Regions from separate parts of the Mesorhizobium sp. B2-2-3 genome, predicted to be linked through region 1. Evidence: predicted binding sites of a transcription regulator. Region 1 holds the regulator's gene; each other region holds the start of a gene.
What was found. The regulator PhoB, encoded in region 1, activates phosphate uptake and scavenging genes when phosphate is short. The targets are predictions, from matches to a motif close to TGTCATNNANCTGTCAT.
Positions count from the first base shown of each region.

Region 2: a site for PhoB is predicted at 5,241-5,257, ahead of ugpB (sn-glycerol-3-phosphate ABC transporter substrate-binding protein UgpB). Genes of this name have one in related genera too.
Region 3: a site for PhoB is predicted at 8,749-8,765, ahead of FJ951_RS18560 (esterase-like activity of phytase family protein). Genes of this name have one in related genera too.

Region 1 covers NZ_VFWC01000017.1:27,947-38,535, forward strand. Annotated here, with positions in the region: gene pstC (phosphate ABC transporter permease subunit PstC) at 1-903, shown strand, start outside; gene pstA (phosphate ABC transporter permease PstA) at 907-1,758, shown strand; gene pstB (phosphate ABC transporter ATP-binding protein PstB) at 1,755-2,558, shown strand; gene phoU (phosphate signaling complex protein PhoU) at 2,584-3,291, shown strand; gene phoB (phosphate regulon transcriptional regulator PhoB) at 3,311-4,000, shown strand; gene FJ951_RS25305 (ROK family protein) at 4,008-5,249, opposite strand; gene xylF (D-xylose ABC transporter substrate-binding protein) at 5,509-6,549, shown strand; gene FJ951_RS25315 (sugar ABC transporter permease) at 6,692-8,044, shown strand; gene FJ951_RS25320 (ATP-binding cassette domain-containing protein) at 8,060-8,860, shown strand; gene FJ951_RS25325 (CHASE domain-containing protein) at 8,997-10,589, shown strand, end outside.
Region 2 covers NZ_VFWC01000002.1:480,034-490,622, forward strand. Annotated here, with positions in the region: gene FJ951_RS05515 (ABC transporter ATP-binding protein) at 1-594, shown strand, start outside; gene FJ951_RS05520 (sn-glycerol-3-phosphate import ATP-binding protein UgpC) at 640-1,689, opposite strand; gene ugpE (sn-glycerol-3-phosphate ABC transporter permease UgpE) at 1,697-2,545, opposite strand; gene ugpA (sn-glycerol-3-phosphate ABC transporter permease UgpA) at 2,554-3,438, opposite strand; gene ugpB (sn-glycerol-3-phosphate ABC transporter substrate-binding protein UgpB) at 3,678-4,982, opposite strand; gene FJ951_RS05540 (ATP-binding protein) at 5,379-6,503, opposite strand; gene kaiC (circadian clock protein KaiC) at 6,500-7,993, opposite strand; gene FJ951_RS05550 (circadian clock KaiB family protein) at 7,977-8,300, opposite strand; gene FJ951_RS05555 (Crp/Fnr family transcriptional regulator) at 8,562-9,320, shown strand; gene FJ951_RS05560 (TlpA disulfide reductase family protein) at 9,512-10,192, opposite strand; gene argH (argininosuccinate lyase) at 10,229-10,589, shown strand, end outside.
Region 3 covers NZ_VFWC01000009.1:205,600-216,188, reverse strand. Annotated here, with positions in the region: gene FJ951_RS18600 (DapH/DapD/GlmU-related protein) at 59-700, shown strand; gene FJ951_RS18595 (low affinity iron permease family protein) at 1,033-1,473, shown strand; gene FJ951_RS18590 (SDR family NAD(P)-dependent oxidoreductase) at 1,553-2,419, opposite strand; gene FJ951_RS18585 (hypothetical protein) at 2,578-2,859, shown strand; gene FJ951_RS18580 (TMEM175 family protein) at 2,864-3,439, opposite strand; gene FJ951_RS18575 (SH3 domain-containing protein) at 3,677-4,081, shown strand; gene FJ951_RS18570 (MFS transporter) at 4,278-5,486, shown strand; gene FJ951_RS18565 (MATE family efflux transporter) at 5,499-6,971, opposite strand; gene FJ951_RS18560 (esterase-like activity of phytase family protein) at 7,140-8,630, opposite strand; gene FJ951_RS18555 (FAD-dependent oxidoreductase) at 8,940-10,589, shown strand, end outside.

The DNA.
Region 1 (10,589 bases):
ATTTTCCGGACGGCGACACGCTTTTCCGCCATCCTCGTCCTGCTCATCCTCGGCGGCGTGGCGATTTCGCTGTTTGCCGGCTCGTGGGAAGCGCTGTCGAAATTCGGGTTCTCCTTCCTGACGACCGAATCGTGGAACCCGGTCACCGAGAATTTCGGAGCGCTGGCCCCGATCTACGGAACCATCGTCACCGCCGCCATCGCCATCCTGATCGCCGTTCCCATCGGCATCGGCATCGCCATCTTCCTTACCGAACTCTGCCCGCGGCCACTCCGGCGCCCCATCGGCATCGCCGTCGAGCTGCTTGCCGGCATACCCTCCATCATCTACGGCATCTGGGGCCTGTTCGTGTTCGCGCCGTTCCTGCAGACGACGGTGCAGCCCTTCATCATCAAGCTTTTCCACGACGTGCCGGGACTCTCCAGCCTGTTTGCCGGCCCGCCCTACGGCATCGGCCTTCTGACCTCGGCGCTGATCCTTGCCATCATGGTCCTGCCCTTCATCACCTCGATCACCAAGGATGTCTTCGACACGGTGCCGGCGGTGCTGAAGGAATCGGCCTACGGCATCGGCTGCACGACCTGGGAGGTCACGCGCCGCGTCGTCATCCCCTATACCCGCGTCGGCATCATGGGCGGCGTCATGCTCGGCCTCGGCCGCGCGCTCGGCGAAACCATGGCGGTAACCTTCGTCATCGGCAACGCCCACCGCATCAGCGCCTCGCTGTTCGCGCCCGGCACGACGATCTCGGCGACCATCGCCAACGAGTTCACCGAAGCCGACGGCGATCTCTATACGTCTTCGCTGGTGGCGCTCGGCCTGATCCTGTTCGTCATCACTTTCCTGATCCTTGCCCTTGCGCGCTACATGCTGCTGCGCATGGACAGCCGCACGGGAGCCTGACCGATGTCGACGGCCACATCGCTTCACAATCGACGCAAGCGCAGGAATGCCGTGATGATGACGCTATGCGTCGCGGCGGCGGGCATCGGCCTGGCCTGGCTGGCGCTGATCCTCGGCGCACTGCTCTATAAGGGCCTGTCGGGTGTTTCGCTCTCTGTGTTCACCGAAATGACACCGCCGCCCGGCGATGCCGGCGGCCTGCTCAATGCCATCTACGGCAGTATCATGATGACAGTCATCGCCGTCATCGTCGGCACGCCGATCGGTGTCCTCGCTGGGACCTACATGGCCGAATATGGCCGCTTCTCGCGCCTCACCACCGTCGTGCGCTTCATCAACGACATCCTGCTGTCGGCACCCTCGATCATCGTCGGCCTGTTCGTCTACGAGCTGCTGGTGCGGCCGATGGGACATTTCTCGGCGATTGCCGGTGCCGTCGCACTGGCCATCCTGGTCATCCCGGTCGTCGTTCGCACCACGGAGGACATGCTCAACCTGGTGCCGAACGCCCTGCGCGAGGCCGGCGCCGCGATCGGCGCGCCGCGCTGGGTGGTCATCCGCTCGGTCGCCTACCGTGCGGCGCTGTCGGGCATCGTCACCGGCATATTGCTGGCCATCGCCCGCATTTCCGGCGAGACGGCGCCGCTGCTCTTCACGGCACTCAACAACCAGTTCTGGTCGAGTAATCTCAATGCGCCGATGGCCAGCCTGCCCGTCACCATCTTCCAGTTCGCTCTCAGCCCCTACGAGGAATGGCAGCAGCTGGCGTGGACCGGCGCACTCATAATCACCCTTACGGTTCTCGGGCTGAGCATCTTCGCCCGCAGCCTTACCGGACGCAGAGAGGACAGATGAAACCGATGTTGTCCACCGAGTTGAATACGCCCGAAGTCGCGGTCGAGAAAGCCAAGATCGAGGTCAAGGGCCTCAATTTCTACTATGGCCAGTCGAAGGCGCTGAAGGATATCAGCCTGTCGCTGCCCGAGCGCAGCGTCACCGCCTTCATCGGGCCTTCGGGCTGCGGGAAGTCGACGCTGCTGCGCGTCTTCAACCGCATCTACGAGCTTTACCCGAGGCAGAGCGCCGAGGGCCAAGTGCTGCTCGACGGCCAGAATATCCTCGACCGTTCGCAGGATCTCAACCTGCTCAGGACCAAGATCGGCATGGTGTTCCAGAAGCCGACGCCGTTCCCGATGTCGATCTACGAGAACATCGCCTTCGGCGTCAGGCTCTATGAGAAGCTCAGCAAGGCGGAGATGGACGGCCGTGTCGAGCAGGCGCTGAAGCGCGCGGCACTGTGGAGCGAGGTCAAGGACAAGCTCAACGCCAGCGGCCTCAGCCTTTCGGGCGGCCAGCAGCAGCGCCTCTGCATCGCCCGCACGGTGGCGGTGAAGCCGGAGGTCATCCTGCTCGACGAGCCTGCCTCGGCGCTCGATCCGCTGTCGACCGCCAAGATCGAGGAGCTGATCGACGAGTTGCAGGCCGATTATACGATCGTCATCGTCACCCACAACATGCAGCAGGCGGCGCGCGTGTCGAAGCAGACCGCCTTCATGTATCTGGGCGAGCTGGTCGAGTTCGACCGCACCGAGAAGATCTTCACGTCGCCCCGCGAGAAGCGCACGCAGGACTATATCACCGGCCGCTTCGGCTGATCCCAGGCATACGAGGACCAAGATCATGGCCGAACACACAGTCGCAGCCTTTGACGAAGATCTCGGACAGATCAGCAGGCTGATCCGCGACATGGGCGATCTCGCCTCATCGATGGTCGGCGGCGCGACCAAGGCGCTCCTGAATTCCGACAACGCGCTCGCCCAGCGCGTCGTCTCCGACGACGCGATCATGGATGCGCGCCAGCGCGAACTCGACGACCGCGCCATCACCCTGATCGCCAAGCGGCAGCCCATGGCGGACGATCTGCGCCATGTCGTCGGCTCGATCCGCATGGCGGGCGATCTCGAACGCATCGGCGATCTCGCCAAGAACATCGCCAAGCGCGTCGGCACCGTCGGCCTTGCCGCCACGCCGCGCGACCTGTCGCACTCCATCGACGCCATGGCGCAGCTTGTGCTGATCCAGGTCCAAGGCGTGATCGAGGAGTATGCGGCGCGCGATGCCGCGGCACTTGCCAAGCTGCGCGCCGACGATGAACGCATCGACGTCAAATACACGTCGGTCTTCCGCGAGCTGCTGACCTACATGATGGAGGATCCGCGCAACATCACCGCCTGCACGCATCTTTTGTTCTGCGCCAAGAATCTCGAGCGCATCGGCGATCACGTGACCAACATTGCCGAAAATGCCTATTATGTGCTGACCGGCACGCAATTGCCCGCCAATCGCCCGAAGCAGGACGAGACGGCGATGTCGGCGCCAGCGGCTTGACGGCAGGGGTGACCAGTCGATGATCGCGCCACGCATCATGGTGGTGGAGGACGAGGAGCCGCTGGGTGTGCTGCTCCGTTACAATCTGGAATCGGAGGGTTATCAGGTAGAGGTGGTGACGCGCGGCGACGAAGCCGAGATCCGCTTGCAGGAGAATGTCCCTGACCTTCTTGTGCTCGACTGGATGGTGCCGGCGGTGTCCGGCATCGAGCTCTGCCGCCGTCTCCGCATGCGGCCCGAGACCGAGCGGCTGCCGATCATCATGCTGACGGCGCGCGGCGAGGAAAGCGACCGGGTGCGCGGTCTCTCCACCGGCGCCGACGACTATCTGGTCAAGCCGTTCTCAACGCCGGAATTCATGGCACGCGTCAAGGCGCTGCTGCGCCGCGCCAAGCCCGAAGTTCTGTCCAGCGTGCTCAAGGTCGGCGACATCGTGCTCGACCGTGAATCGCACCGGGTCTACCGCAAGAAAAGCGAGATCCGGCTCGGGCCGACCGAGTTCCGCCTGCTCGAATTCATGATGCGACATCCCGGCCGCGTGTTCTCGCGCAGCCAACTGCTCGACAATGTCTGGGGCGAAACGATCTATATCGACGAGCGCACCGTGGACGTGCATGTCGGCCGGCTGCGCAAGGCGGTCAACAATGGCCGCATGCCTGACGTGATCCGCACCATTCGGGGCGCGGGGTATGCGATTCGCGAAGACTAGGGATATGTCACGCAACGTTCTCGCCCACGCCTGATTTCGCCTGTGCCCCCGGCGCGAAAATCTCCTGGTCGACGAAGGTCAGCGCGCGCATGGCGCAGCCCTCGCGGATCAGTGGCAGTTCGTTCGGCTCGGTGTCGAAGGAAATCGATTTCGAGTGCTGGCCGCCGGCGGTCTGGGCAATGGCCTCGCGCAGAGCCGGCTCGATCAGGTCGAAGGCGGCGGCGCTGACGCCGACCATGGCGACCGGCGCCGGATCGATCAGCGCGAACAGGCTGCCAAGGCCGTAACCCAGCGCCTCGCCGGCCTTGCGGTAGGCTTCGCGCTCCGGCCCGTCCTTTTCGCGCGCCGAGGCCGCCAGGGTGCGCATGTCGGCGTCGCTGACGTCGACGGGCTCGGTGTCCTCGCCAAGCTGCCTCGCGTTGCGCCAGATGGCATAGTTGCCGGCATAGGCCTCGACGCAGCCGCGCCGCCCGCAGCGGCAGAGCGCCCCGCCGGGGCGATGGATCATGTGGCCGAACTCGCCTCCGGATGAATGGGTGCCGGTGAACAGTTCACCCTTCAGCACCAAGCCCATGCCGATGCCGTGCGACAAAAGGATGGCGATGAAGTCGTCGCGGTAGCGCTGGGGATCGCGCCAGCGCAGCGCCACCGCCATCATGTTGCAATCGTTCTCCATGGTGGCGGGAATGCCGAACTCGGCCTCCAGTATGTCGGCGAAGGCGATGTCGGTCTGCGGCGTGATCGGCGACCACAGCATGGTGCGCGCATCCGTGTCGGTGATGCCCTGGATCGCCAGCGCGATACGGGCGATGCTGCCGACGTCGAGGTCGGGATCCTCGAACCGCCGCCTGACGATGGCCACGCATTCGCCGATCAGCGCCTCGCGCGACAGGGTGAGCGTGTCCAGCCGGCGCTGCTCTTCAGATATCACCTGGCCGGCATAGTCGATGACGGCGACGGAGAGAAAATTCAGCGACAGCACCACGGTCATCACCGCCGCGGCTTCAGGGTTGAGGCTGAGGCCGACCTGCGGCCGGCCGCGTTTCAGCGCACCGGCCTCGCTCGGCTTGCTCTGCGCCAGGATGCCTTCGCCAATCAGGTCGGAGGAGATCGCCGATATGGTGGAATGGCTGAGCCCGGTGGTCGCGGCAATCTCGGTGCGCGAGGGCTGCCCGGCACGGCGCACGGCCGCGATCACCATTGCCCGGTTGCGTCGGCGCAAATCGTCGTGGCGGATTCCGACCGACATGTTTCTCGCATCCTCCCCGTCGCCGCGTTCTCTCCCCAGGATCCCGACGACCGTCAAATACTGGCAGAACCGGCCTTGGCTGTCATTATTTATTCCGGAGCTCGAAAAAAATTCACGAGGACATCAAAATACATCAGAATCGACGTTGACAGCGTTCCGACGATGGACCAGTGTTTTTTCGAGGCTCGAAAAAATAGAGCCTTTGTGCCGGCCTACGGGCCTGTTTGGTCGCGCCATACGCGGCGCAGGGAGGATTAAGATGAAGAGATTCACAGCCGCCATCCTGGCGGGTGTCGCCATGTCGCTGACGCTCGCGTCGGTCGCGCAGGCGAAGGACAAGGTCATCGGCGTTTCCTGGTCGAACTTCCAGGAAGAGCGCTGGAAGACCGACGAGGCCGCCATGAAGAAGGCGATCGAAGCCGCCGGCGACAAGTATATTTCCGCCGACGCCCAGTCCAATCCCGGCAAGCAGCTCACCGACGTCGAGAGCCTGATCTCCCAGGGCGCCAATTCGCTGATCATCCTGGCGCAGGACGCCTCCGCCATCGGCCCGGCGGTGCAGAAGGCGCTCGACGAAGGCATTCCGGTCGTCGGCTATGACCGCCTGATCGAGAACAAGGACGTCTTCTATCTGACCTTCGACAACAAGGAAGTCGGCCGCATGCAGGCCCGCGAAGTGTTCAAGGTGAAGCCGGAAGGCAACTACGTCTTCATCAAGGGCTCGGGTGCCGATCCGAATGCCGATTTCCTGTTCTCGGGCTCCATGGAAGTGCTCAAGGACGCCATCGACAGCGGCAAGATCAAGAATGTCGGCGAAGCCTATACGGATGGCTGGCTGCCGGCCAATGCGCAGAAGAACATGGAGCAGTTCCTGACCGCCAACGACAACAAGGTCGACGCGGTCGTCGCGGCCAATGACGGCACTGCCGGCGGCGTCGTCGCGGCGCTGACGGCTCAAGGCCTGGCCGGTACCGTTCCGGTCTCGGGCCAGGACGGCGACCACGCGGCGCTGAACCGCATCGCGCTCGGCACGCAGACCGTGTCGGTGTGGAAGGACGCGCGTGAACTCGGCAAGAATGCCGCCGAGATCGCCTCGCAGCTGGCCGACGGCAAGAAGATGACCGATATCGCCGGCGTCAAGGACTTCACAACGCCCGGTGGGAACACCGTCAAATCGCTGTTCCTGACCCCGGTTGCGATCACCAAGGACAATCTCAACGTCGTCATCGACGCCGGCTGGATCAAGAAAGACGAGGTCTGTGCCGGCGTCGCGGCGGGCAGCGTAGCGGCCTGCAACTGATCTTCCATTTCATGCGATGAACGCCGCGGCTGCCAAGCCGCGGCGTTTTTTCAAGAAAATTTGTTTTTCCGCCCCGGGCGGGTAACTTCTAGGCTGGCTTCCGGCATCCCGCATCGGACGGGCAGGCCGGCGGGAGAAAATCATGACCGATACGACGTCCAACCCGCAGGCCGACACCGCGCGTGCGTCGGAACTCGGCGCCGTCGCCCGGTTCCTTAAGGCGACCGAGATCGACACGCGCATGCTCGGCATGATCGGCGCGCTGCTGCTGATCTGGATCGGGTTGCATGTCTTGTCCAGCCTGCGTCTCGGCGTCAATCCGCTCGATTTCGACAGCCGTACCTTTCTCACGCCGCGCAATCTGTGGAACCTGTCGGTGCAGACCTCGGCCGTCGCCATCATGGCCTGCGGCATGGTGCTGGTCATCGTCATGCGCAATATCGATCTGTCCGTCGGTTCCGCCGAAGGGTTGATCGGCATGGTCATGGGTTTCGCCCAGGTGCATTTCCTAGTGCGGATGGTCGGTCTCGAGCTCGGCAATCCATGGATCTGGGTGCTCGCGCTGGTCATCGGCCTGGTGCTCGGCCTTTTGATCGGCGCCTTCCAGGGCTTCGTCATCGCCTATCTCGAAGTGCCGGCCTTCATCGTGACGCTGGGCGGGCTTCTGGTCTGGCGCGGTGCGGCATGGTGGGTTACCAGCGGCCAGACGGTGGCGCCGCTCAACGCGACGTTCCAGCTGATGGGCGGCGGCCCGGCCGGATCGATCGGCGCGACCTGGAGCTGGGTGGTCGGTATCGCCGCCTGCCTTGCGGTGGTGCTTGCGCTGTTCAACGGGCGGGTACAGCGCAAGCGCTTCCGTTTCCCGCTGCGTCCGATCTGGGCCGAGACGCTGATCGGCGTGCTGACCTGCGCCGTCATCATGGGCGCGGTTTGGCTGGCCAATTCCTATCCGTGGCCAGTCGGCATCGTGAACAGATATGCAGCCGCCAACAACATAACCGTGCCCGAGGGCGGCCTGTTCATCGCCCACGGCATCGCCATACCGGTGCTGATGGCCATCGCCGTCGGGCTGGTCATGACCTTCATCACCAAACGCACCCGTTTCGGCCGCTATGTCTTTGCCATCGGCGGCAATCCGGAAGCAGCCAACCTCGCCGGCATCAACACGCGCTGGATCACGATGAAAGTGTTCATGATCATGGGCGTGCTGGCCACGATCGCCGCCGCGATCTCGTCAGCCCGGCAGAACTCGGCCACCAACGTGCTCGGAACGCTCGATGAATTGCTGGTGATCGCGGCGGCCGTCATCGGCGGCACATCGCTCGCCGGCGGTTCGGGAACTATCATCGGCGCCATGCTGGGCGCGCTTTTGATGCAGTCGCTGCAATCCGGCATGGTGCTGCTTGGCGTCGACTCGCCGCTGCAGAGCATCGTCGTCGGCGCCGTGCTGGTCATCGCGGTGTGGCTCGACACCGTCTATCGCAAACGCGTTTGAGGGAGGAGGACAATCATGGCTGACAGGATCGCTCCCGCCGGCAACCCGCTGGTCGACATGCGCAACATCTCAATCGCGTTCGGCGGCATTCGCGCCGTCGACGATGCCTCGATCGATCTTTTCCCCGGCGAGGTCGTGGCCCTGCTCGGCCATAACGGCGCCGGCAAGTCGACACTGATCAAGATCCTGTCGGGCGCCTACAAGCGTGACGCGGGCCAAATCTTCGTCAACGGCGAAGAGGCTTCGATCTCCAACCCGCGCGATGCCAAGAAATACGGCATCGAGACGATCTACCAGACCCTGGCGCTCGCCGACAATGTCGACGCCGCCGCCAACCTGTTCCTCGGCCGCGAGCTGAGGACCGCCTGGGGCACGCTCGATGATGTCGCCATGGAGGCCGAGGCGCGCAAGGTGATGGGCAGGCTCAATCCCCGCTTCCAGCGCTTCAAGGAGCCGGTGATCAAGCTGTCGGGCGGACAGCGGCAGTCGGTGGCGATCGCACGCGCGATCCTGTTCAACGCCCGCATCCTGATCATGGACGAGCCGACGGCAGCACTTGGACCGCAGGAAACGGCCCAGGTCGGGGAACTGGTCAGGCAGCTCAAGTCCGACGGCATCGGCATCTTCCTGATCAGCCATGACATTCACGACGTATTCGAACTGGCCGACCGGGTGTGCGTCATGAAAAACGGCCAGGTCGTCGGCACTGCCCGCACCACCGATGTGACCCAGGACGAGGTGCTGGGCATGATCATCCTGGGCAAATGTCCGCCTGGCGCCATTCCCGGACCAGGCGCGTTGAAGATCGCCGCCTGAAGCCTGCTGGCCTGAGCCCGTTACCGATCTGCCGATCAGGTGATATGCCAGCCGGCGGGATGGCTTGGCCTTGCCATTGTGTTGACCGGGCGACTTGCCCATAAAGGGCTCACATGCTGATAGGCCGCATTGTCCGTTGAAGAAGCTTTTTCCAATCGTCGCTTTCGTTGCCGTTGCGCTGATCAGCATGACAATGGCGGGGTTCGCCTATTTCGCGACGCAAGAGGCGGCTCGCATCAAGTTCGACGCGACCGCGGACGATGCGCTCAACCGTATCGAGAGCCGGATCGACCTGCAGCTGTCGCTGCTGCGCTCGTCGCAAGCCTTGTTCGACGCCCGCAATGGCGACATCTCGCAGAGCGAGTTCAAAGCGTTCTTCAATGCCCTCAATGTCGATACCAATTTCGCCGGCCTGCGCGGCATCGGCTTTCTCCGGCTGGTGAAAGCAGGCGACGAGGCAACGGTCGAACGCGACATGCTGCATGACCAGGGCGTCAGGCGTGCGATCTATCCGGATACGACGCAGCCATGGCGCACGCCCGTTGTGCTGTTCGAGCCGCTCGATCCGTCCAACAAGGCCAGCATCGGCTATGACATGTTCACCGAGCCCGTGCGGCGCGCGGCAATCGAGAAGGCAATGGCAGATGACCAGCAGCACGCGAGCGGGCTGGTGCAACTCGGCCAGGACACGGGTGCAGCACAGACCTTCACCGGCTTTCTCGTCTTCGTGCGGCTCAACGTCGAGACCGCACCTGATGCCATAAACGCATCGCGATCCTCGACGGTAGGCTTTCTCTACGCGGCCTTCCGGGCCAGGGAGTTGTTCCAGATCGCGCTCAGCCGCGCGCCGCTGCTGCCGGTCAACACCGAAATCTACGATGGCGGCGTCGATCCGGATCATTTGCTGTTCCGGTCGGAGACGCCGCCCGTGTCGGGCTTTGGCGACAGACTGTTGGTCACCCGCAAGATCAGCGTGGCGGGCCGTCCGTGGACCGTGCAGTTCAGGCCGACAAGCGCCTTCTCGCAGCCATCGTCGCGGGCCATCCCAGTCATGCTCGGCCTGTTCGGGTTGCTGCTGGCCGGCGCCATCGCGCTTGTCGCGCGCTATCAGGAGCGAGCCTACGAGGCAGCATCGCTGCTGCATGAGACGACGGAAAAGAGCCTGCTCGAAAAGGATTTGATGCTGCAGGAGATGAAGCATCGCATCAAGAATTCGATCACGCGAGTGCTGGCGATCGCGCGCCAGACCGCGTCACGTGCCAGCGACGTCAATGAGTTCTCGGCATCTTTCTCGGCCCGGCTACAGGCAATGGCCGCGTCCCAGGACATGCTGACGCGCTCGCGCTGGCAGAAGGCGGATCTCGGCGATCTCCTGCGCATCGAGCTTGGCCAAGTGTTCGGAAAGGAGCTGCCGGAAGAGCTTTTGTCCGGGCCGGAGGTGCTGCTTGACGAAACCACGACGCAGGCACTGGGCCTCACCTTCCACGAACTGGCAACGAATGCGCTGAAATATGGCGAGGCCGGCAATACGGTCGGCGCCCTCAGGATCGAATGGTCGGTCGAAGGGCGCGGGCGTGACCGGGTCTTGGCTCTGAGCTGGCAGGAAACCGGGCAGAAGAAGGTCGACGCCCCGGCCACGACCGGCTTCGGCACCAAATTGATCGACCTCAATGTCACGCGTGAGCTGCGTGGCACGATCCACCGCGATTATCGCGATGACGGATTGAAT
Region 2 (10,589 bases), on a different contig from region 1:
TCGGCGCTCGACACCGGCCTGCGCGCCTCCATGCGCAAGGCCGTGGCGGAACTGCTCGAAGCCGCCGGCATCACCACCATCCTGGTGACGCACGATCAGGCCGAGGCGCTGTCCTTCGCCAGCCAGGTCGCGGTGATGCGCGAGGGCCGGTTCTCGCAGATCGGCACGCCGCGCGAACTTTATCTCAAGCCGAAGGACAGGATGATTGCCGAGTTCCTTGGCGACGCCATCATCCTGCCGGCGAAGATAGCGGGCGGTTTCGCCACGTCGCCGCTTGGCCGCATCGCCGTCGATACGTCGGACAGCCGCGATGTCGCCCGTATCATGTTGCGGCCGGAGCAGATCGGACTGAAGCGGACATCGCGCGAGGGCATGTCGGGCACGCCGGACATGCTTTTTGGCGAGGTAACGGAATCCGAATTCGCCGGCTCGACCTGCACGGTCGCGGTGCGGTTGCTCAACAGCCCCGACCCGCCGGACGCCGCCGCCATCGGCAGTACGCCGCTGATCCTGCGCAAGTCCGGCATGGACGCGCCGGCGGTCGGTGAGATCGTCCGGCTCACCGTGTCGGGACAGGCGCATGTATTCGCCTGACCGGCCGACGGTTCGCGGCTCGCTGATCAGCATGCAAGATTGGCGTCAGTCGACCCTCTTTGCAGCCTGATCGAACCAGTGAAGTTTCTCGGCCTTGGCCACGACGCGCAACTGGTCGCCGGGCTTGGCTGTTGCGCGCGCGGCCACACGCACGACGATGCGGTCGCCTCCTGCCGCACAGTGAAGAAAGCTGTCCGCTCCCACCGGCTCGACCGCCTCCACCATTGTCGGCAGCACGAGCGCGCCGGACGGTGCCTCGGCCGCGAAAGTGACATCGGCATCCTCGGGGCGGAAGCCAAGCGTGACGGCATTCGCAGGCGCAAAGTCGCTCGTCTTGCTGCCGGTCAGCGCCGGACCCGAAAGGGACAGAAGATTCATCGGCGGTGCGCCGATGAAAGAGGCGACGAACGTCGAGGCCGGCTTTTCGTAAATGTCGAGTGGCGCGCCCGCCTGCTCGACCAATCCGCCATTCATCACGACAAGGATGTCGGCCAACGTCATCGCTTCCAACTGGTCATGGGTGACGTAGACCGAGGTGACACCGAGCGAGCGCTGCAAGTTCTTGATTTCGACCCGCATCTGGCCGCGCAGCTTGGCATCGAGATTGGAGAGTGGCTCGTCGAACAGGAAGACTTTCGGATTGCGCACGATGGCGCGGCCCATGGCGACGCGCTGGCGTTGACCGCCTGAAAGCTCGCGCGGGCGCCGGTCAAGCAGCGCTGAAAGCTCCAGCACCTTGGCGGTCGAACGAACCCTGCTGTCGATCTCGTCCTTGGGCGTACCGCGATTGCGTAGCCCGTAAGCCATGTTGTCGTAGACTTTCATATGCGGATAGAGCGCATAGTTTTGGAACACCATGGCGATGTCGCGCTCGGTCGGGCCGATCGTGTTGACGATCTTGCCGTCGATAGCGACCGTGCCGGAAGAAATGGTCTCCAGCCCGGCGATCATCCTCAAAAGCGTGGACTTGCCGCAGCCGGACGGCCCGACCAGCACACAGAGTTCCTTGTCGGGAATGGCAATGGAGACGCCCTTCACGGCTTCGACGCCGCCGGCATATACTTTCTTCACGTCCCTCAGATCGACCGTCGCCATCGGCTTCTCACTTTTCGGTGTCGACCAGTCCGCGCACGAACCAGCGCTGCATCAGCACCACAACCAGGATTGGCGGCAAGATTGCCAGGATCGCCGTGACCATGAACAAATGCCATTGGGTGTCGGCATCGGCGAAGGAGACCATCTTCTTCAGTGCGATGACGATGGTGTTCATATCGTTGCTGTTGGTGACCAGCAGCGGCCACAGATACTGCGTCCAGCCGTAGATGAAAAGAATGACGAACAGCGCCGCGATATTGGTGCGCGACAATGGCAACAGGATATCGAAAAAGAACCGCCATGGACCGGCGCCGTCGACGCGCGCCGCCTCGACCAACTCGCCCGGGATGGTCATGAAGAACTGGCGGAACAACAACGTTGCGGTGGCCGAGGCGATCAGCGGGATGATCAGTCCGGCATAAGTGTCGATCATACCGAGGTCGACCATTACCTTGTAGGTCGGCAGGATGCGCACCTCGACGGGAAGCATCAGGGTGATGAAGATCAGCCAGAAGAAAGTCATGCGCAGCGGAAAACGGAAGAAGACGATCGCATAGGCCGACAGGATCGAGATGAATATCTTTCCGACCGCGACGCCGAGCGCCATGATCGTGGAGTTGAGGAGCAGCCTGCCGACGCCGAGCCCGCCGATGCGGCCGACGCCGCCGAACAGCGCCTCGCCGTAATTGTTCCAGAACTCGCTGCCCGGCCGGAAAGGCAGTGGCGGCCTAAGGATGGTTTGCAGCGTCTGCGTCGAGGCAACGAAAGTGTAGTAGATCGGAAAGGCCACGATCAGTATGCCGAGGATGAGCACGGCATGTGCAAGGAAAATGCGAAACGGGGATTGACCGATCATCGCGCTCCTCAGCCGTAATGAACCTTCCGTTCCACGTAGCGGAACTGGATGGCGGTGAGCGCGATGACGATGACCATCAGGATGACCGACTGCGCCGCCGAATCGCCGAGGATCAGATTGACGAAGCCGTCATTGTAGACCTTGTAGACCAGTGTCTCGGTGGCCTTGCCCGGCCCACCGCCGGTGACGGCGTGGACGATGCCGAACGTGTCGAACAGCGCATAGACGGTATTGACGACCAAAAGGAAAAACGTCGTCGGCGCCAAAAGCGGGAAGACGATGGTCCAGAAGCGCTTGGTTTCGCCGGCGCCGTCGATCGCCGCCGCCTCGATCAGCGTTTTCGGCACCGCCTGCAGCCCGGCGACGAAGAACAGGAAATTGTAGCTGATCTGCTTCCAGGCGGCCGCCGCCACCAGAAGGATCATGGCGTCGGTGCCGTTGAGCAGCGGATCCCAGGCGACGCCCAAACGTCTCAGCAGATAAGACAGCGAGCCGATCGATGGATTGAACAGGAACAGCCACAGCATGCCTGCAATCGCCGGCGCCACCGCGTAGGGCCAGATCATCAGCGTGCGGTAGAGGCCTTTGCCGCGCACCACCTTTTCCGCCATCACGGCAAGGAGCAGCGCCACGCCCATGGCAACGATCACGGTCGCGAGCGAAAACACCACTGTGACCTTGATCGAGTTGAGATAGGCCGGGTCGGCAAGCACCTTGCGGAAATTGGCAAACCAGACGAACCTGCTCCTCAGCCCGAACGGGTCCTGCCTCAGCATCGACTGGTAGAGCGCCTGCCCGGCCGGCCAGTAGAAGAACACCAGCGTGATGGCAAGTTGCGGCGCCACCAGGAGGTATGGCAAGACTTTGTTGGGAAAGACGACGCGCGGGGTCAATGCGCCGCTCCGGCGTGGAAAGCCGAGCGGCACTCTACGGCGCTCACCGCTGCCCTGCCGGGCATCTCCCCTTCTTGGAGGAAGATTGGCGGTTCCTGCGGCAGCTGCCATTCTCCAGCTTTGACAATCGCCGAAAACGGTCGCGACAGCCAGTCTCCCCCCTTCAGGGGGAGATGCCCGGCAGGGCGGAGGGGGGCCTCGTAGAGCAAGGACTATAACTCGATAGGTTCGGACGCGCCCTAATTCCCCAGCGCTTCCTTGATCGCCGCGTTGCCACGCGTGACCGCATTGTCGAGCGCCTGCTGGGCGGTTTCCTGGCCGGCAAGCATCTTTTCGAACTCCTCGTTCTGGATGTCGCGCACCTGCGGCAAGTTCGGCAACCGCACGCCCTTCGAATTGTCGGTCGGCGCCTTGCCCGTCATCTGCAGGATCGGCGTCTCGCGACCGGGATTCTTGTCGTAGAAGCCGGACTTTTTCGTCGCCTCATAGGCGGCGAGCGTCACCGGCAGGTATCCCGATTTCTGGTGCAGATATTCCTGCACATCGGTCTTGGACAGATAGGCGAAGAAAGCCGCGACGCCTTTGTACTCCTCGTCGGACTTGCCGCCGAAGACCCAAAGGCTGGCACCGCCCGGCGTCGTGTTCTGCGGCGCGCCCTTGGCGTCGCTGTCATAGGGCAACTGGCCAATGCCGTAGTTCATGCCCGACTTGACGATGTCGCCTAGGCCGCCCGAGGATTCGGTGAAGATGCCGCATTCGCCGGCGAGGAATATCTGCTTGGCTTCGGAGGTGCGCCCGCCATATTTGAAGGTGCCGTCCTTGGCCAGATCGGCGAGCGCCTGGAAATGTTTGACGAAGATCGGCGAGTTGATCTTGAGTTCGACATCACCGCCGGCCAGGCCATTCTGCTGCGTGGCCCACGGCACATCGTTCCACGCCGCGAAGTTTTCCAGGTGTATCCAGGTCAGCCAGGTCGAGGTGTAGCCGCAAGCGGCGGCGCCGCTCGCCTTGATCTTTTTGGCATCCTCCCACACCTCGTTCCAGGTCTTGGGTGGGTTGTTCACATCGAGCCCCGCCTTCTGGAAGATGTCCTTGTTGTAGTAGAGGATCGGCGAGGAGGAGTTGTAGGGGAAGGACAGCATGGTGCCGTCCGGCGTCGAATAATAACCGACGATGCCTGGCAGATACTGGCTCTTGTCAAAGTTCATCCCGGCGCCGGTCAGCACCTCGGCCACTGGCTTGATCGCGTCCCGGGCCGCCATCATCACGCCGGTGCCGACATCGAACACCTGGATGATGTCAGGCGACTGGCCGGCGCGATAGGCGGCGATGCCGGCATTCAGCGTTTCGGGATAGGTCCCCTTGAAAACCGGAACAATCTGGTAGTCGCCCTGGCTGGCGTTGAAATCCTTGGAAATCTTGTCGACGACCTCTGCGTTGGCGCCGGTCATGGCGTGCCACCAGCTGATCTGCGTAACGGCGAAGGCGGAGGTTGTGGAAAGCAGGGTCACGGCGACACCGGCCGCGAAGCCAAAGAACTTCATGTTTCGTCTCCCGTTCTCATTGCTTGTCATTGGCGAAAGGGGCACTCCCGCAATGGCACTATGTGTCGTTCGCGCGCAGCGGACAACGGTTTTGTTGCGGACAGGCGCACTTCATATCCGGCTAAAGTAGCGTTCACTTCCGGATGAAAGTGACCCGGAAAAGGATTGCATAGCGGCTTGCTGCTTGAATTGATGTACCAGGGACCTGTCTCGAGACGGTCAGCGACCTCACCGACGGACGGCGTCTAACAGCACATGACAACACTGACATGACAACGCTGAAAAAGGCGTCGGTTTAATGCTCGGTCGATGCGTGGAAATTCCCGTCCCGCGCTCAGCCTGACGGATTTGACATCGGCCAATCAGTCTGCTGGCCGGGAATGGGTCTGCCGCCGCTCAGTTCTGCTGCCGCTCGGTTCCAGAAGCGCGCGGCAAGTAGAGATGCAGGCTTGTTCCCTGACCGATTTCGCTATCGATTCGGACATGCCCACCGGATTGCTTGATGAAGCCGTAAACTTGGCTTAGCCCGAGTCCCGTACCCTGCCCTTCCGATTTTGTTGTGAAGAATGGTTCGAAAACGCGCGCCAGGGTGTCCTTGCTCATTCCACAGCCGGTATCGCGTACAGTCACGCGAACAAATGAAGCCGCCGCTGAACGCAAATCCTCCAGATCATTTGGAAAATTGCTGGTCTCAATCGTGAGGGTGCCACTGCCTTTCATTGCATCTCTGGCGTTCACCGCAAGGTTAAGAACGGCGATGTCGAGCTGGTTGGCATCGATAAGGATAGGGTCCAAGGCTGGATCCAGATTGCATTGCACCCGGATACCGCTCCCCAACGTCCGTTCCAGCAGCGTCGTCAGCCCCTTGATACGTTCATTGAGATCAATCTGTTCCGGGACCAGGGATTGGCGTCGCGAAAAGGCAAGCAGTTGCTGTGTTAGCGCTCCTCCATTTTCGATCCGCCTGAACATCTCCTCGACCAGCAGAGTGACTTTCTCATCCGCAGGATCTTTAGCGATCTGTTTCTCCAGAAGCCGAAGGCCAGACCCGAAAACGGCTAGTAGGTTGTTGAAGTCATGGACAATGCCAGCTGCGAGGCGTCCAATGGCTTCGAGCTTTTGTGACTGGCGTGCGTTTTCTTCTCTTGATCGCTGGGCCGAGACATCGCGCAGGCTGGCAAGCAATGCGGGCCTGCTGTCCCAGGTAACCTCGACCGTACGCATTTCCACTTCTGCCGGCTTGCGGCCGGAACGGTGAACGGTGATCTCGGCGATCTCTCCGGAGACGACCGGACGGCCGAGCGGAACGTGGAGGAGTTCGTCAAGCGGCTGTCCAAAAATTACGGCTGCCGCAGGATTGGCATAGAGCACTGTTCCGTCCAAATCGACCACCAGCATCCCGTCGGCGGTATTTTCGATCAACTGGCGAAAGCTGAGCTGGCTGATGCCAGCCGGAGATGCATCTCCGGGCGATTCCAGCATTTCGGCGGCGTTTTGCGCCGTATTCAAGGCGCTCTTCATGTCGACGTGTTGTCCACGGCGGAGTCGCCGAACACATCAGGCGCGCTGTCAAAGGGCTTTCCAAGATGCATACCGCCACTGTCGATGGTGAAGCGCCGTATCTGTTTGTCGTGTTCGCTGCCGCGCATTTTCAGCACCATCATGCCGCGATGCATGAATTCTTCCTGCTGAATGTAGCGCAACAGAATGATCGAATCGGTGAGTGTGGAAATATGCTGCTCGCTAGCGCTCTGGCCTCCGACAAGCGATTTGTTGGTAGCGGTGCAAAGGCCGGCAATTTCGCGCTTCTTTATGAAGGAGGTGACGCTGATCAAGAACTCACGAAACCCGGTTTCTGGCGCGATGCGCTCCAATGCCGACAAGCTGTCGATTGCCATGCGATCGGGTTTGAACTCCGCCACCAGTTCGCGGATCATCAGAAGGTGATCCGGCAAACTCTGCGCTTCCGGATAAAGGCAGACTACCTTCAGGCGACCATCCGCCTCCATCGCTTCGAAATCGACGCCCCAGCTACGCGCGTTGCGGAAAAGCTGGCCGCGGCTCTCCTCATAGCCGACGAGCAAGGCGCGTTCGCCCGCAGCCACTCCGCCCGCTAGAAAGTTGGTGACAAGTAGAGTCTTTCCGGTGCCTGTGGCTCCACTGACAAGGGTTACGCTGTCGCGAAAGAACCCGCCGCTGCACATTTTGTCGAGTTCGGAATTACCACTGGTGACCCGTTTCGTGCTTGATTGCTGCTCCAGGCGCAACGATGACAGAGGCACAGCTACGATGCCCTGTTCGGCGACCAGCGTTATGGGCACTTCGCCCTCAACGTGACGGCTGCCGCGCATTTTCAGGACTTCTATGGTCCGCCGACGGCGCTCGCGATCAAGGGCATTGCGAAGGATCACGACATTGTCTGCGACGAACTCCTCTATTCGGTGACGGGAGATTTCACCATATTCACTGTTGCGTTCCGCGGTCATAAGGACCGTCAGCCCTTCTTTCTTCAGCGCGGTCGCAATACGTAGAAGTTCGCGGCGCACTGCCGTCTGCTCGGCTACGAAATGATCGAAAAGTTGGGTAACCGAATCGAGCACGATGCGCTTTGCCCCGGCGCTTCGGCTCGCGTGCAGAATGCGGGTCAGAAGACCGGCGAGGTCGAAATCGCCCACAACCACCTGGTCCTGATCGCGCGGGCTCGCATCGACGAAAACAAGCTTGTCCGCCGCTCGCCAGCCGCGGATGTCCCAGCCGAAGCTCGCCATGTTCACCTCGATCTCGGTTGGCGACTCCTCGAAGGTGACGAAGACACCGGCCTCATTGAGACCGGTGATGCCATGCGCCAGGAACTGCGTGGCGAATACGGTCTTGCCGCTACCGGGCGTGCCGCCCACGATGGTGGTGCGTCCGCGCGGCAAGCCACCCATCACCAAGTCGTCAAAAGCTTCGATCCCTGTATTGACGCGTTCAAGAACCGGGTCGATAGAGATCTCATCCGTCGCGGTCATGAATATCATCCTTCTTGCGAAAACCGAAATAGTCCAGAACCTGAGCGATATTGCTGATGTCGCCCACCAGACGGCGCGGGGGATCGGCGGATTCGTCGGAGAGCGTCGGCGTTGCTAGTATCCCTGCTCGCTCCGCCTCATGAGGATGTTCCAGGATATCGAAGATCTGGATTTCAATGGATGCGCTCATCTCCTCGATTATCTTCAGGCGGCTTTCCAGTGCCCGACGAGCACCGGGCGTGTCTCCGGCGATGTAGAGCCGGAGAAGGGGATGGGCCCCTGAAGCGGGCGGTTGTTCCGGGTTCATATCTCACGCTGGTTGCACGGGTTCAGTATCGACGTGCTCTACGCGACACGCCAGCAATTCAACCGCAGGGCTTTGTTGTCCGCCTTGGGCGATCTTCTAGCATTTCGCCTGGAGCCGACGCGCCACAGCTCGCGCTCGATGGGGCCTGGATCAGCACCCCTGTCACTTCTTAGACATTCGCGCTTTGCGCGTCTGCGCACTAGTGGACATTTCTCCGGTTATTGGGATATGGGCCGCAAGCGATCGTTCGGAGGAGTGTAAATGGAAGCCCGCGCCCACATAGACTCCGGCATGATCGGCAACAATCTTCTGCGGGCACTCACCGCGGCAGATTGGGCAATCCTCGAGCCTTGGCTGGATGAGTGGTCGGCCCCCACCGGAACACTGCTTTATGAACCTGGCGACACGGTTCGCCATGCATACTTCCCGAGAGGTCCCAGCCTGATTTCCTATCTCGTCGTGCTGAGCGACGGGCGTGCGATCGAGACGGCTCTGGTCGGACGAGAAGGGGCAATTGGCGGAGTTGTCAGCCAAGGCAGGCTCCCAGCTTACGCTCGCGCTGAAGTACAATTGGGAGGTTCGTTCTTCCGCATCGACCTGCTTAACCTTGAAGAGGCGAAGTCCAGGTCGTCGACGCTACGGAATCTGTTCGCGCGGTACGCGGACTGCCTGATGGCGCAGATGTTCCAGTCCGTCGCCTGCAATGCCGCGCATTCGATCGAGCAACGGACAGCGAAATGGCTGCTGGCCGCCATTGATCGGACGGGCACTCCCGATCTGGCGCTGACACAAGAACAGCTCGCCGTAATGCTCGGAGTCGGCCGGAGCTATTTGAGCCGCGTCATACGCGATCTGAAAGAACACGGTCTCATTGAGACCCATCGTGCCCGGATCGTCGTTCGCAAGGTCGACGGCCTGCGGTGGCTTGCTTGCGAGTGCAATGCGGCGGTCAGTCATCACTTCGACGAAGTATTGAAGGGCGTCTATCCCCTGCCGACCAACGGCTCGTCTGGCCGATAGCACAAACGGCTCGCCATATATGTCCTTAAGGTGAGTCCCTGGACGCCGAGGCTTGGACTACTATCTCGGCAAGCCGGCGCCGATCCAGGCATTCGACGAATTGACCGGGTCGGCTCAGGCCGACGCGGATGGGCTGGGCGGAACCGTTGCGTGGTCAGGCCGCGCTTGCGCCCAGCCTTGTCCCAGCCTCTTCAAGACCCGAGCGCGGCCTCGACAAGCCGCTTGGCGTCCGGCCCCGACCACTCGGCCGGGCCGTTCATATGAGCGATCAGGCAGCCTTCGCCGTCGATCAGCATGGTGACGGGCAGGCCGAGCGCCAAGCCGCGCGTCTTGAGCTCGTTGAACAGCGCCATCGTCGAATCCCTGTAATAGCCGAGTGCCTCGACGCCGGTGTCCTTGAGGAACTTCTTCGGCTTCACGTCGTCGCCGGCATCGACGTTGACGGCGACGACCTGGAACGCATCGCTGCCTTTCTCCTTCTGCAAGGTGTCCAGCGCCGGCATTTCGGCGCGGCATGGCGCGCACCATGTCGCCCACAGATTGAGCAGCACCGTCTTGCCGGCACGGTCGGCGATGGTCATCGGCTTGCCGTCCGGGCCGTTGAAGGCGAGGCTCTTCATCGATTGCGGCGGATCGGCTGGCAAGAGCGCCGCGACCTCGCCGGTGGCGGCTGCGGCGATCTTCTTGGCGCGTTCGCTCTTGGCGGCGCAGGCGACATCGTCCTTGCTGTCGCCGACGGCGACTTGCGACGCGGCGTTGTTGCCAGACCGGCTCTCGCTGACATATACCGCGACCGCGCCGGCCAGCGCTCCCGCCACCAGGGCGGCGAGGATCAGGCGCGGGGCCGGGAAAAATCTGTTTCCGTCTGCCATGTTCTCAAAACTGCTCCGAGCACGGGTTTTATAGCCATGAGCGACAAGAAGACCAGCAACCAGATGTGGGGCGGACGATTTGCCTCGGGTCCGGCCGCGATCATGGAAGCGATCAACGCGTCGATCTCGTTCGACCGCAAACTCTATGCGCAGGACATCAGAGGTTCGATCGCCCATAGCGCGATGCTGGCGCAAACGGGCATTATTTCGGCGGCCGATCAAGAGAAAATCGCTCACGGCCTGAACACGATCCTGAAAGAGATCGAGGCGGGCACGTTTGAATTCTCGACCAGGCTGGAAGACATCCACATGAACGTCGAGGCCCGCCTCGCCGAGCTGATCGGTCCGGCCGCCGGCCGGCTGCACACGGCCCGCTCTCGCAACGACCAGGTTGCAG
Region 3 (10,589 bases), on a different contig from region 1:
CTGACCGACAATTGCTCCCGGCTTGCGGGAGCTATTGCTCTGACGTAAAGCCGCCCGCATGGACCGTTCCGAAAATCTCGTGCTGAAAGATCCTGAGCCGCGTATCCATCCGACGGCGGAGCTGAAAGCATGCAAGCTCGGTCGCTACGCCTCGATCGGCGAGCGGGTGGTGCTGCGCGAAGTGAGCGTCGGCGATTTTTCCTATTTCGAGCGGCACGCCGAGGCGATCTACACGAACATCGGCAAATTCTGCTCGATTGCCGCCAACAGCCGCATCAATGCGCTGGATCATCCGATCGAGCGACTGACCCAGCACAAGGTCAGCTACCGGCCTAACGAATATTTCCGCTGGCTGGGCGTCGATGCCGTCTTCCGCGAACGGCGCCAGGCGAAGGCGGTGAGCATCGGCCATGACGTGTGGATCGGCCACGGGGCCGTGATCATGCCCGGCCTCACCATCGGCAATGGCGCCGTCGTCGGCGCCAATGCCGTCGTCACGCATGACGTGCCGCCCTATACGATCGTCGCCGGGGTGCCGGCCAAGCCGCTTCGGCCGCGCTTCGCAGCCGATGTCGCGGCGCGAATCGAGGCTCTCGCCTGGTGGGACTGGCCGGTCGAAAAGCTCGCCAGCGCCGTTCCCGACATGCAGGCCATGACCATCGAGACCTTCCTGGACCGCTGGGAAAATCACGCCGCGTGAGTGACGCCGGCGCGGCTGAAGAGCACGCGCATTTGCGCCAAAGGCGCGCTTCAGGGAACCACTGTGCGAGCGCTCCGGACTGAACCCCTTCCGCCATGCGGGGGTGGCGCAACGGAAGGGGCTGGAGGTAAACCGCTGTGAAGCGGAAGGAACAGGCTGTTTTGCCTGCACCGTTACTGTGACACCAAACCGATAAAGTGTGTTGTCCTTCCGATTCCCTTGATGCGTGCATTCGATTGCGGCGGTTGTATTTCTTTCCGATGGGAACCCGATATGGCCGCCGGTTGTTCCTTCCGGCGTACCGCACGGCGCGGCGCTGTTTGAGGGACCCCATGATCGAGAAGCTCTTCACCAAAATCGCCAACCGGGTAGCCCACCTTGCGGGGCTGTCGCCGACATTCGCACTCTGCTGCCTGATCGTCATCATCTGGGCAGTAAGCGGCCCACTCTTCGCCTTCTCGGACACTTGGCAACTGGTGATCAACACCGGGACGACGATCATCACCTTCCTGATGGTGTTTCTCATCCAAAACACCCAGAATCGAGACGGCGCGGCAATCCAGGCCAAACTGGACGAGTTGATCCGGGTCAGCGAAGCCAAGAACACCTTCATCGGTATCGAGCATCTGACCGAAGCCGAGGTCCAGGAGATCCGTGCCAAATGCGAGCGGGCAGCGAAGCGGCATGACGAGAAAATCGCGGCCGTAGCTGCCAAGAAAGCCGTGGCGTCAAAGAGCAAACCGAAAAAGCAGGTGGCTCGAAGCACCGGCTGAAACCGGTTAACCCCCAAGGGTTCCGTCGTTGCTCGAATGCGACCCGATCCGAACACCGGCTCTCATTTTTCGGACATGCTCATTGCTTCATGAATGCCGCGAAGGCATCCTTGTGGTCGGGGTGCCAGCGCGACAGAGCAGGGCGGTTTTCGATGATGTCGCCGATCGCCCAGGCCATGCGTTTCTCATCCAGCGGACGCGTCACCTCGTTGTCAGGGCACAGGATGTAGAAGTCGCGCTTTGTCAGGGATTCCAGCATGAAATCAATGACCTGTTCGCCGGTCCAGGCGCCGGCCGGCTTCTCGGTCGCACCCTCGGTCAGGCCGGTATAGGTGAAGCCCGGGATCAGCAGATGCGCCGACAGATGGGCACCCGGTTCGTTGCGCAGGGCATGCGCCAGTCCCTCGGTAAAGGTCTTCACGCCGGCCTTGGAGACGTTGTAGGCAAGGTTTCCAGGCGGCGTGGTGATGCCTTGCTTGGAGCCGGTGTTGACGATCAGACCCGGCTGGCGGGCTCCCAGCATGCGGGGCACGAAGGCTTCGACGCCATGCACGACACCCCAGAAATTGATGTCCAGCAGCTGCTTCCAAGCGTCGCGGTTCTCCCACGGCTTGCCCGGGTTGTTGCCGACACCAGCATTGTTCATCAGCAGCGACACATTGCCGAAGGCGCCAAAGGCTCTTTCGGCGAGACGATCCACGTCTTGTGCCTTCGAAACGTCGGCGGCGACGGCCAGCACGGCATCGTCGCCGGCGATCGCGGAAACAACACGGGCCGCATCCTCAAGACGCGGGCCGGCGATATCGGCGAGCACGATCTTCATGCCCATGAGAGCCAGCCGCTTCGCGGCCGCAAGACCAATGCCGCTGGCAGCACCGGTAATGACGGCGGCATTGCCCGAACCAAGCGCGGGCAAAGCGGTCTGGAGTTCTGCGTCGGTCAGCATGGGCGGCGGATTCCTTCTTGCGATGGCGCCGAACTTAGCGCCGGAGCGGGCTGGCGCAAGCCTCCACGCGCCTGGCTGCGCTTCAGCAGCCTGCTGGGCCGGGTTGACCGGTCCAGCCGAGACTGCGCATGGTGCCTCGCAAAAAGGAGATTTCCCGATTGACGGACTGGATCGAAATCCTGAAGCAGCAGACCACCATTGGCGATCAGATGAGCCGCGAAGTGCCGCAGATGCTGGCAAACCCCGAGATCAACGAAGCACAGGTGAAGACGCTGTTTTCCGCCTTGGAAAAACAGGCGGATTTCGTCGAGAAGCTGCGCATGGCGCTGGAAAAGTTCGGCCATGACTTTGCGGTCATCAAGGCGGCGGAACGGCTGGAAGAGCGCTACGCCGATCTTGCCGCGTCGGTGGCCGAGAAGCTGAAAGCGATGCGCGAATAGATCCCTATTTTTCGATCACGCGTGCGAAACGCCGGTCCGGCACAAGCCAGACCAGGGCAACCAGTACATAGATCGCGACGCCGATCCACTGGCTGATGAAGGTCAGCGGGATGGCGCAGAGATAGGCGACAAGCGAGATCTTGCCCTTGCGGTCGTTGCCGATCGCCCTGGCAAAGGCCGTATCGTTGCCGTGCAATCGGTGAAGCGTCACGACGAGAATGAAGTAGGCGATGGCGCACAGCGCAAGATCGGCGCCGTAGACGGCGACCGGCACCGGCGCGAAATGGTTTTCGCCCATGAAGGCCGTCGTCACCGGCATCAGCGACAGCCAGAACAGGAGATTGAGGTTCGCCCACAACACGCGGCCGTCGACCCGCTGCACGGTGTGGAACATATTGTGCAAATTGTTCCAGTAAAGGCCGACGTTGATGAAGGACAGCACGTAGCTGAAAAAGATCGGCCATAGCGGCAGCAAGGCCGAGAGATCCTCGCCGTGCGGCACCTTCAGTTCAAGCACCATGATGGTAATGATGATGGCCACGACGCCGTCGGTGAATGCCTCGACCCTGCCTTTGCCCATGATTTGCGCCCTATGTCCGGTGTCGATCGTTGAAGATGCTAAATCGTTAGCTGATGTTGTCAGGCCGATAAACGCCATCCGGGAAATTTCTCAACTATATCAGGGGAAACTCTCCCGCCAGGCCGGCTCGCGGCAATGGTTTGCTGTGGCAAATTGTTGACTTTTCTTGCCACAATCCTCCATCGAAGACAGGCTCGGCTGAACCACATACGGCCGAGCGATCGAATGGAGTGACGGATGAGATTTCGATTTCTGCTCTGCCTCGCGACCATTCTGGCCGCCATCCTCGGCACGTCGGCCGCCGCGTTCGCCTACAGCGCCCACACCACCACCAACCTCAACGTGCGCTCCGGGCCCGGGTCGGGATATGCCAAGGTGGGGACGCTGCCAGCCGGCTACAGGGTGAACGTCACCGGCTGCCAACCGGGTTGGTGCAGAATCCATGGCGGCGGCTTCAGCGGCTGGGCCAGTTCCGGCTATCTCTCGCGGGCCCATGTCGTTCGCCCGCCGGTGATCATCGTGCGCCCGCCGCATGGTCCGCCGCACTGGCAGCATCGGCCGCACCGTCCTCCGCACCATCGCCCACCGCACAAACCGCGTCCCGGGAAGTGCAAGATCGCACCAGGTTTCTCCTGCAAATAACGGATTGCAGCGGGGTCACACGACAGGATGTCGTGACGGATCGGAACCATCGGCTCCGACACGAGCCTGTTCAGCCAACGGGTTTCCCGGTCCAGACAACGTCCGTCATGCTGTCAGGAGCCCGCCGGCCGGCCGGAACGTCGGGAGTAAGGGCGCGTTAAGGTCGCGATCCCTGAACCGATGAAGAGGTTTGGCCATGGCCATTCGTGACTTGGCGCATACGCGCAACGAAGCAGGCGGCGAGGCTCTCGCAATTCCGGTGGTTGCCACAATGATCGCCGTTCTGTTTGCCGGCAGCACGGTGCTGACGCCGCTGTACATCATCTACAAGCAGCAATTCGGCTTTTCACAGATCACGCTGACGCTGGTCTACGCGGTCTATGTCGTCGGCAATCTCGGCGCCCTGCTGATGTTGGGCGGCGCGTCGGATGTCGTTGGGCGCCGGCCTGCCGCTCTCGCGGCCATGATCGTCGCCGTCGCCAGCGCGCTTGTCTTTCTGTTCGCCAACAATGTCGTTCTGCTCGATGTGGCGCGCGTCCTGAGCGGGCTTGGCATCGGTGTCGGCGCGGGGACCGGAACGGCATGGATCGCCGAGCTTCTCCCCGGCGCTGACAAGGCGCGCGCCAGCGTCATTGCCACCAGCACCAATTTCCTGGGCCTCGGTTTCGGCGCACTCGTCTCGGGACTGTTGGCGCAGTATGAACCGTGGCCCTTGCGCCTGGTCTTCATCGTTTATCTGGCGGCGCTTGTGATCGTCTCCATCCTGGTCTGGCGTACACGCGAAACGGTGGCGGAGCCTGGCGGCCTCGGGCAGATTTCCATGCGGCCGCACTTTGCCGTGCCGGATGAAATCCGCGCGCGCTTCGTCGCGCCGGCGGTGACCGGTTTCGGCGCCATGGCGCTGGTCGGCTTCTATGCGGCGGTGGCGCCAAGCATCCTGGCGCAGCAACTGCATGAGACGAACCATGCTGTCGCCGGTGCGCTGTTCTTCGAATTGGCGATCATCACCGCGCTCAGCATAGTTGCGCTGAAGCAAATGCAGAGCGGCAAGGCCATGCTGACCGCGCTGGCGTTGATGATTCCCAGCATCCTCATGGTGGTGGCGGCGCAGATGCTGGCGTCGATGGCGCTGATGATCGCCGCCACCGCCTGCTGCGGCGTGACGGCCGCACTCGGCTATCGTGGCAGCCTGGAGGTGGTGAACGAGATCGCACCGGAGGATCGCCGCGCCGAAGTGGTATCCAGCTTCTTCATCTGCTGCTTTATCGGCAATGCCTTGCCCGTCATCGGTATTGGCATCATCTCGACCTATGCCAGCCCCATCGCGGCCAGCCTGGCGTTCGCCGGCATGATCATCGTGTTTGCGCTGGTCGCGCTGGGCTTTGGGTTGAAAAACAGGCCTTGAGAGCGGCCAGCTTCAGCCGTTCGGCGTCTCTGGGGAAAAATGCGCGCGCTGGCGCGGCACGCCGAGCCCGGTGTCGGGCGGCTCGCCGGCGGCCGGCCGGTTCTCGATCATGTGCAGGGTGCGCCAGCCGCCGAGACGGTAGTAGGCCGCGGCCAGCAGCAGGGAGGTGATCGAGCCGGCCGGGAAACTCCACCACAGCGCTTCCTCGCCGATCACATCCCGCATGAAATAGGCAAAGCCGGTGCGCACGACCAGCACCGAGATCACCAGGATGACCAGCGGCGGCATCACGGCGCCCGTGGCGCGCACGGTGGCGAACAGCACGATGGTGACGCCGAACAGGATGAACGACCAGGACGCGACGTTGTTGATGTGAGCGGCGATGTCTATCGCCGCGCTGTCGCGGCTCAGGAACAGACTGAGGATCGAGCGGTCGAAGACCCATAGAAGTGCCACGAGAGCACCGGTCAGCACCAGGTTGAAGCCGACGCCTGACGCTGCGATGCGGCTGATGCGGTCCCAGCGGCCGGCGCCGACGTTCTGCGCCGCCATCGAGGACACGGCCGCGCCGATGGCGAGCGCGGGCATCTGGATGTAGGTCCATAACTGCGCGGCGATGCCGTAGGCGGCGGCCACCTGCGAACCGTAGGAATTGACGATGCCCATCACCGTCAGGGCCGCGGCCGAAATCACGATCATCTGCAAACCCATCGGAACGCCCTTGAAGACGACGACGCGCAGCAAGGCGGGGTCCGGCCGCAGCAGCGCCAGATTGGCGCCGGCCAGACGCAGCGGATGCTTACGGACATAGAGCACGATCAGGATGGCAATGACGCTCACCGTCTGGCCCACAAGCGTCGAGGTCGCCGAGCCGGCGATGCCGAGCTCTGGAAACGGCCCGATGCCGCGGATGAGCAGTGGGTTCAAGATGATGTCGAGCACGACGGCGAGCGCCATAAAAAAGAACGGCGTGCGCGAATCGCCGGCGCCGCGCAGCACCGTCATGACAAAGGACAGAAGGTTCATCATCGGCACGGCGACGAAGATGATGCGCAAATAGGAGCGCGCCAGCGGCAAGGCGTCGGGCGGTGTGCCGAGCGCGCCCAGAATGGCGTCCACCCAAATCCAGCCGCAGACGGCGAACAGCACCGAGACGAAGAAGAAGAAGGTGGCGCTGGTGCCGACGATGCGGCGCGCCTCGGGCAGGTCGCGGGCGCCGACCGATTGCGCCACCAGTATGGTGGCCGCCATGCCAATGCCGAACACGGTGCCGAGGATGAGGAACAGCACCAGATTGGCATTGGAGGTGGCGGTGAGCGCGGATTCGCCGAGGAAGCGGCCGACCCAGACGGCGTTTACAGAGCCGTTGAGCGATTGCAGCACGTTGGAGCCGAGCACCGGCAGGGCGAACAGCAGGAGCGTGCGCGGAATGGGGCCGCTGGTCAGGTCACCGGTGCGCCGGCGCGCGGGCATCTTTTCATCCATGGCGGGCAATCCGGCAAAGCTGGTTCTTTTGAGTCCGGCACGCAGGATACCGCAGGCCCGACCGGGATGCACCCTTGCGAAAGGAGCGACGGCGGGCAAGGCACGCCGTCGTGCATCCGATCAAGCTTGTCGGGCAGGAGGCGCCAGGCGGCGCCTCCTGCAAGATGCTTACTTCCTGGCGAGGCCGGGAAGCGTGACCTGAAAGACAAGGAACATGGTGTCGACATCGGCGCCGTCCTCGGCCTTGTAGGGCGCGCCGACCTGGAAACCGTCCTGGGCGAGGAAATCGTTGTCGTTGGCGACGAACAGGAAATAGTCGTCGGGCAGCTTCGGATCGAGCACGCTTGCCAGCGACATCGCTTCCCACTTCTCCGAGAGGTTGTCCTTGTCATTGGGCGCGCCATTGTGCAGGCCGAAGCGGGCAAGCTCGGCCTTGTCGTTGATGTCGATGAACGGCGTCAGCCTTGCCGGCGTCACCGACGGATCGAGCACGCCCTTGGGCGCCACCGGCTTGTCGGCGGCATCGAAGGGACCGCCGGCGATGTCGGTCGCGCCGGAAAGGTCGACAATGTCGATCTTGCGATACAGCGACTCCTCGCCCTTCAGGCCCTGGCCGTTGCCGCTGTCGCGCGCCAGCATCAGGAAAGCGGTATCCGACAGCGCCACGATCTCGCTTTGCGCAGCCACCTTGGTCTTGCCCTTGGCGTCCTTGAACACCGGCAGCGGCACGACATATTCATGTGCCAGCTTGAGATGGGCAAGATCGGAGGCGTCATAGATCAGCGCCCTGGTGTTCTGGCGCGTCGAGGCCGAATCGCCGCCGTCCTGCCGGGTCGCCGACTGCAAGACCGCGATTACGAACTTGCCGTCCGGCGTCATTGCCATGCCTTCGAGGCCCTGATTGTTCTGGCGGCCGGTTTCGGGATCCTTTGGGTCGGGTTCGGCAGCACCTGGGCCCGGATTGTCGGAAGCAAAATTGGCCGTGCCGTGGCGCATCGGCACGAGCGCGGCCGGAGGCTGGGTCGCCGACATCAGACGGCCGTCGGCGGAGAAGCGGTAGATGTCGGGACCGTATTCGTCGGAGACGAGCATGGTGCCGTCGGGCAGCCGCACGATCGCCTCGTTGTCGAGCGCGAGCTTGCCATTGTCGGCCTGCGGCAGGACAGGCATGTCGCCGGCGGCGGGACGCACGCCGTTCAGCGGGTCGAGACCGCTGGCGTCGGCGCCCTTGTCGTCGGTCAGGAGCATGGTGTCGGCGAGCGTCGCCTTGACGCCGGTCTGCTCCTGGCCGGCCGCGGGCGCGGCACCTGGCGCCACCGGGGCGAACTCGATGTTGATCGTGTTGAGGCGCGGCCGGTAGTCGGTGGTACCGACGACGTTATAACCGCGGTCGGGCAGCAGCCACAGCGAGCCTCTGTAGGTGCCGGCATCATGCGTCCAGCCCGCGGTGTCGATCGACATGCCGGAGCCGGAGCCGAAGGTCTCGCCGAACCTGTCGCGCTGGCCGGCCGGGATGCGGCCAACCCCCACCAGCCCCTTGTTGACGAAACTGGCGCCGCCGACGCTGGCCGAGCTGTCGGCGAAGGCGGGCAGCGAAACGGCCGAGGCCGCCAGCGCGGCGACCAGCAGCCGCAACGAGAATGAGCGTAGATGCGTCATGGATATCCCCTTGATGACAAAGCGCCGGGACGGCGGAATTCTGAGGTTGCCTGGCGGCGGCGAGGCTGCCGCCCTGGAGGGCCGCTTGTGCTCTCGGCAAGCGGTCTAAGGCGCGAACATGATGCTTGCATGACAGTTGGTGACGCATTCGCGTCGGCCCGCCGCGACGCTGCTGGGGAAGTGCGGCCGCGCCGGAAAATCGATCGTTCCAACACAGGTTCGACAGCGTCCAGGAGCTGTTCGCAGTACTAGACACTTATGTACAGTACGTATATGGTGCCGGTTTCGGACAGTCCGGGGAGGGAAGCCTTGAAGTCTCACTACCGCGCAGTCGTCATCGGGGGAGGAGTGGTGGGCGCTTCGGTGCTCTATCACCTGGCGCGGTTCGGCTGGTCGGATGTGGCGCTGATCGAGCGCGCCGAACTGACGGCGGGGTCGACTTGGCATGCGGCGGCGGGGTTCCACGCGCTCAATGCCGACCCCAATGTCGCCGCGCTGCAGGATTACACCATCAACCTTTACCGCGAGATCGAGGCCGAATCCGGCCAGGACGTCGGCCTGCACATGACCGGCGGCGTCAACATCGCCAGCGATCCGGCGCGCTGGGAGTGGCTGAAATCGGCCTGGGCGGTATTCCAGTCGGTCGGCATCGAGACCGCCCGGCTGGTGACGCCTGACGAGATCAAGGCGATCTGCCCGATCGTCGACGTCACCGGCGTGCTTGGCGGCCTCTACGATTCCAACGAGGGCCATCTCGACCCTTACGGCACGACGCATGCGTATGTCGGTGCCGCCAAGAAGCGCGGCGCCGACGTGATCCTGCGCAACCGCGTGGTCGAGCTGAAGGCGCGCGCCGACGGCCATTGGGACGTGGTCACAGAGCAACGCACCATCACCGCCGAGCATGTCGTGAATGCCGGCGGGTTGTGGGCCAAGCAACTCGGCCGCATGGCTGGGGTTGAACTGCCGGTGACGCCGATGGAGCACCATTATTTCGTCACCGAGGACATTCCGGAAGTCGCTGCCCTCGACAAGGAGATCGGCCTGGCCGTCGATCTCGACGGCTTTTCCTATCTGCGGCAGGAGCGCAAGGGCGTGCTGCTCGGCGTCTACGAGCAGAACCCGAAGCACTGGAACATGGACGGCGCGCCGTGGGATTACGGCATCGAGCTCATCCCCGAAGACATCGACCGCATCGGCCCGGAACTTGCCAAGGCGCATGAGCGCTTCCCTTGCCTGGCGACGGCAGGCATCCGCAAATGGGTCAACGGCGCCTTCACCTTCACCCCGGACGGCAATCCGATCGTCGGGCCGGTCCGCGGCCTGAAGAATTACTGGGTCGCCTGCGGCGTCATGGCCGGCTTCAGCCAGGGCGGCGGCGTCGGCAAGTCGCTGGCCGAGTGGATGATTTACGGCGAGCCGCAGGCCGACATTTTCGGCATGGACATCGCCCGCTACGGCGCCTTCGCCGCAAACCGGGAATATCTCAGGCAGACGACGCGACAGTTTTATTCTCGTCGTTTCGTCATGACCTTTCCCAACGAACGGCTGCCTGCGGGCCGGCCGCTGAAACGCCCCGGCGCCTATGACGGCATGAGTGCGGCGGGCTGCGAATGGACGGCCTCCTGGGGGCTGGAAATCCCCGCCTATTTCGCGCCGATGGGATTCCGCGAGGAGACGACGCTCAGGCGTTCCAACGCCTTCGACATCGTCGGTGACGAGGCGCTGCAAGTCCGGCGCGCCGCCGGCCTCATCGATATCTCGGCCTATGCGCGCTACGCGATCACGGGACCGGGCGCGGAGGCCTGGCTCGACAGGCTGCTGGCCTGCAGGCTGCCGAAGGCGGGACAGGCGAGGCTGGCGCCGATGCTCGGGCCGGACGGGCGGCTGAAGGGCGATCTCACCGTCTTCAACTGGGGCAATGGCGACTACTGGCTGATGGGCTCCTACTATCTGCGC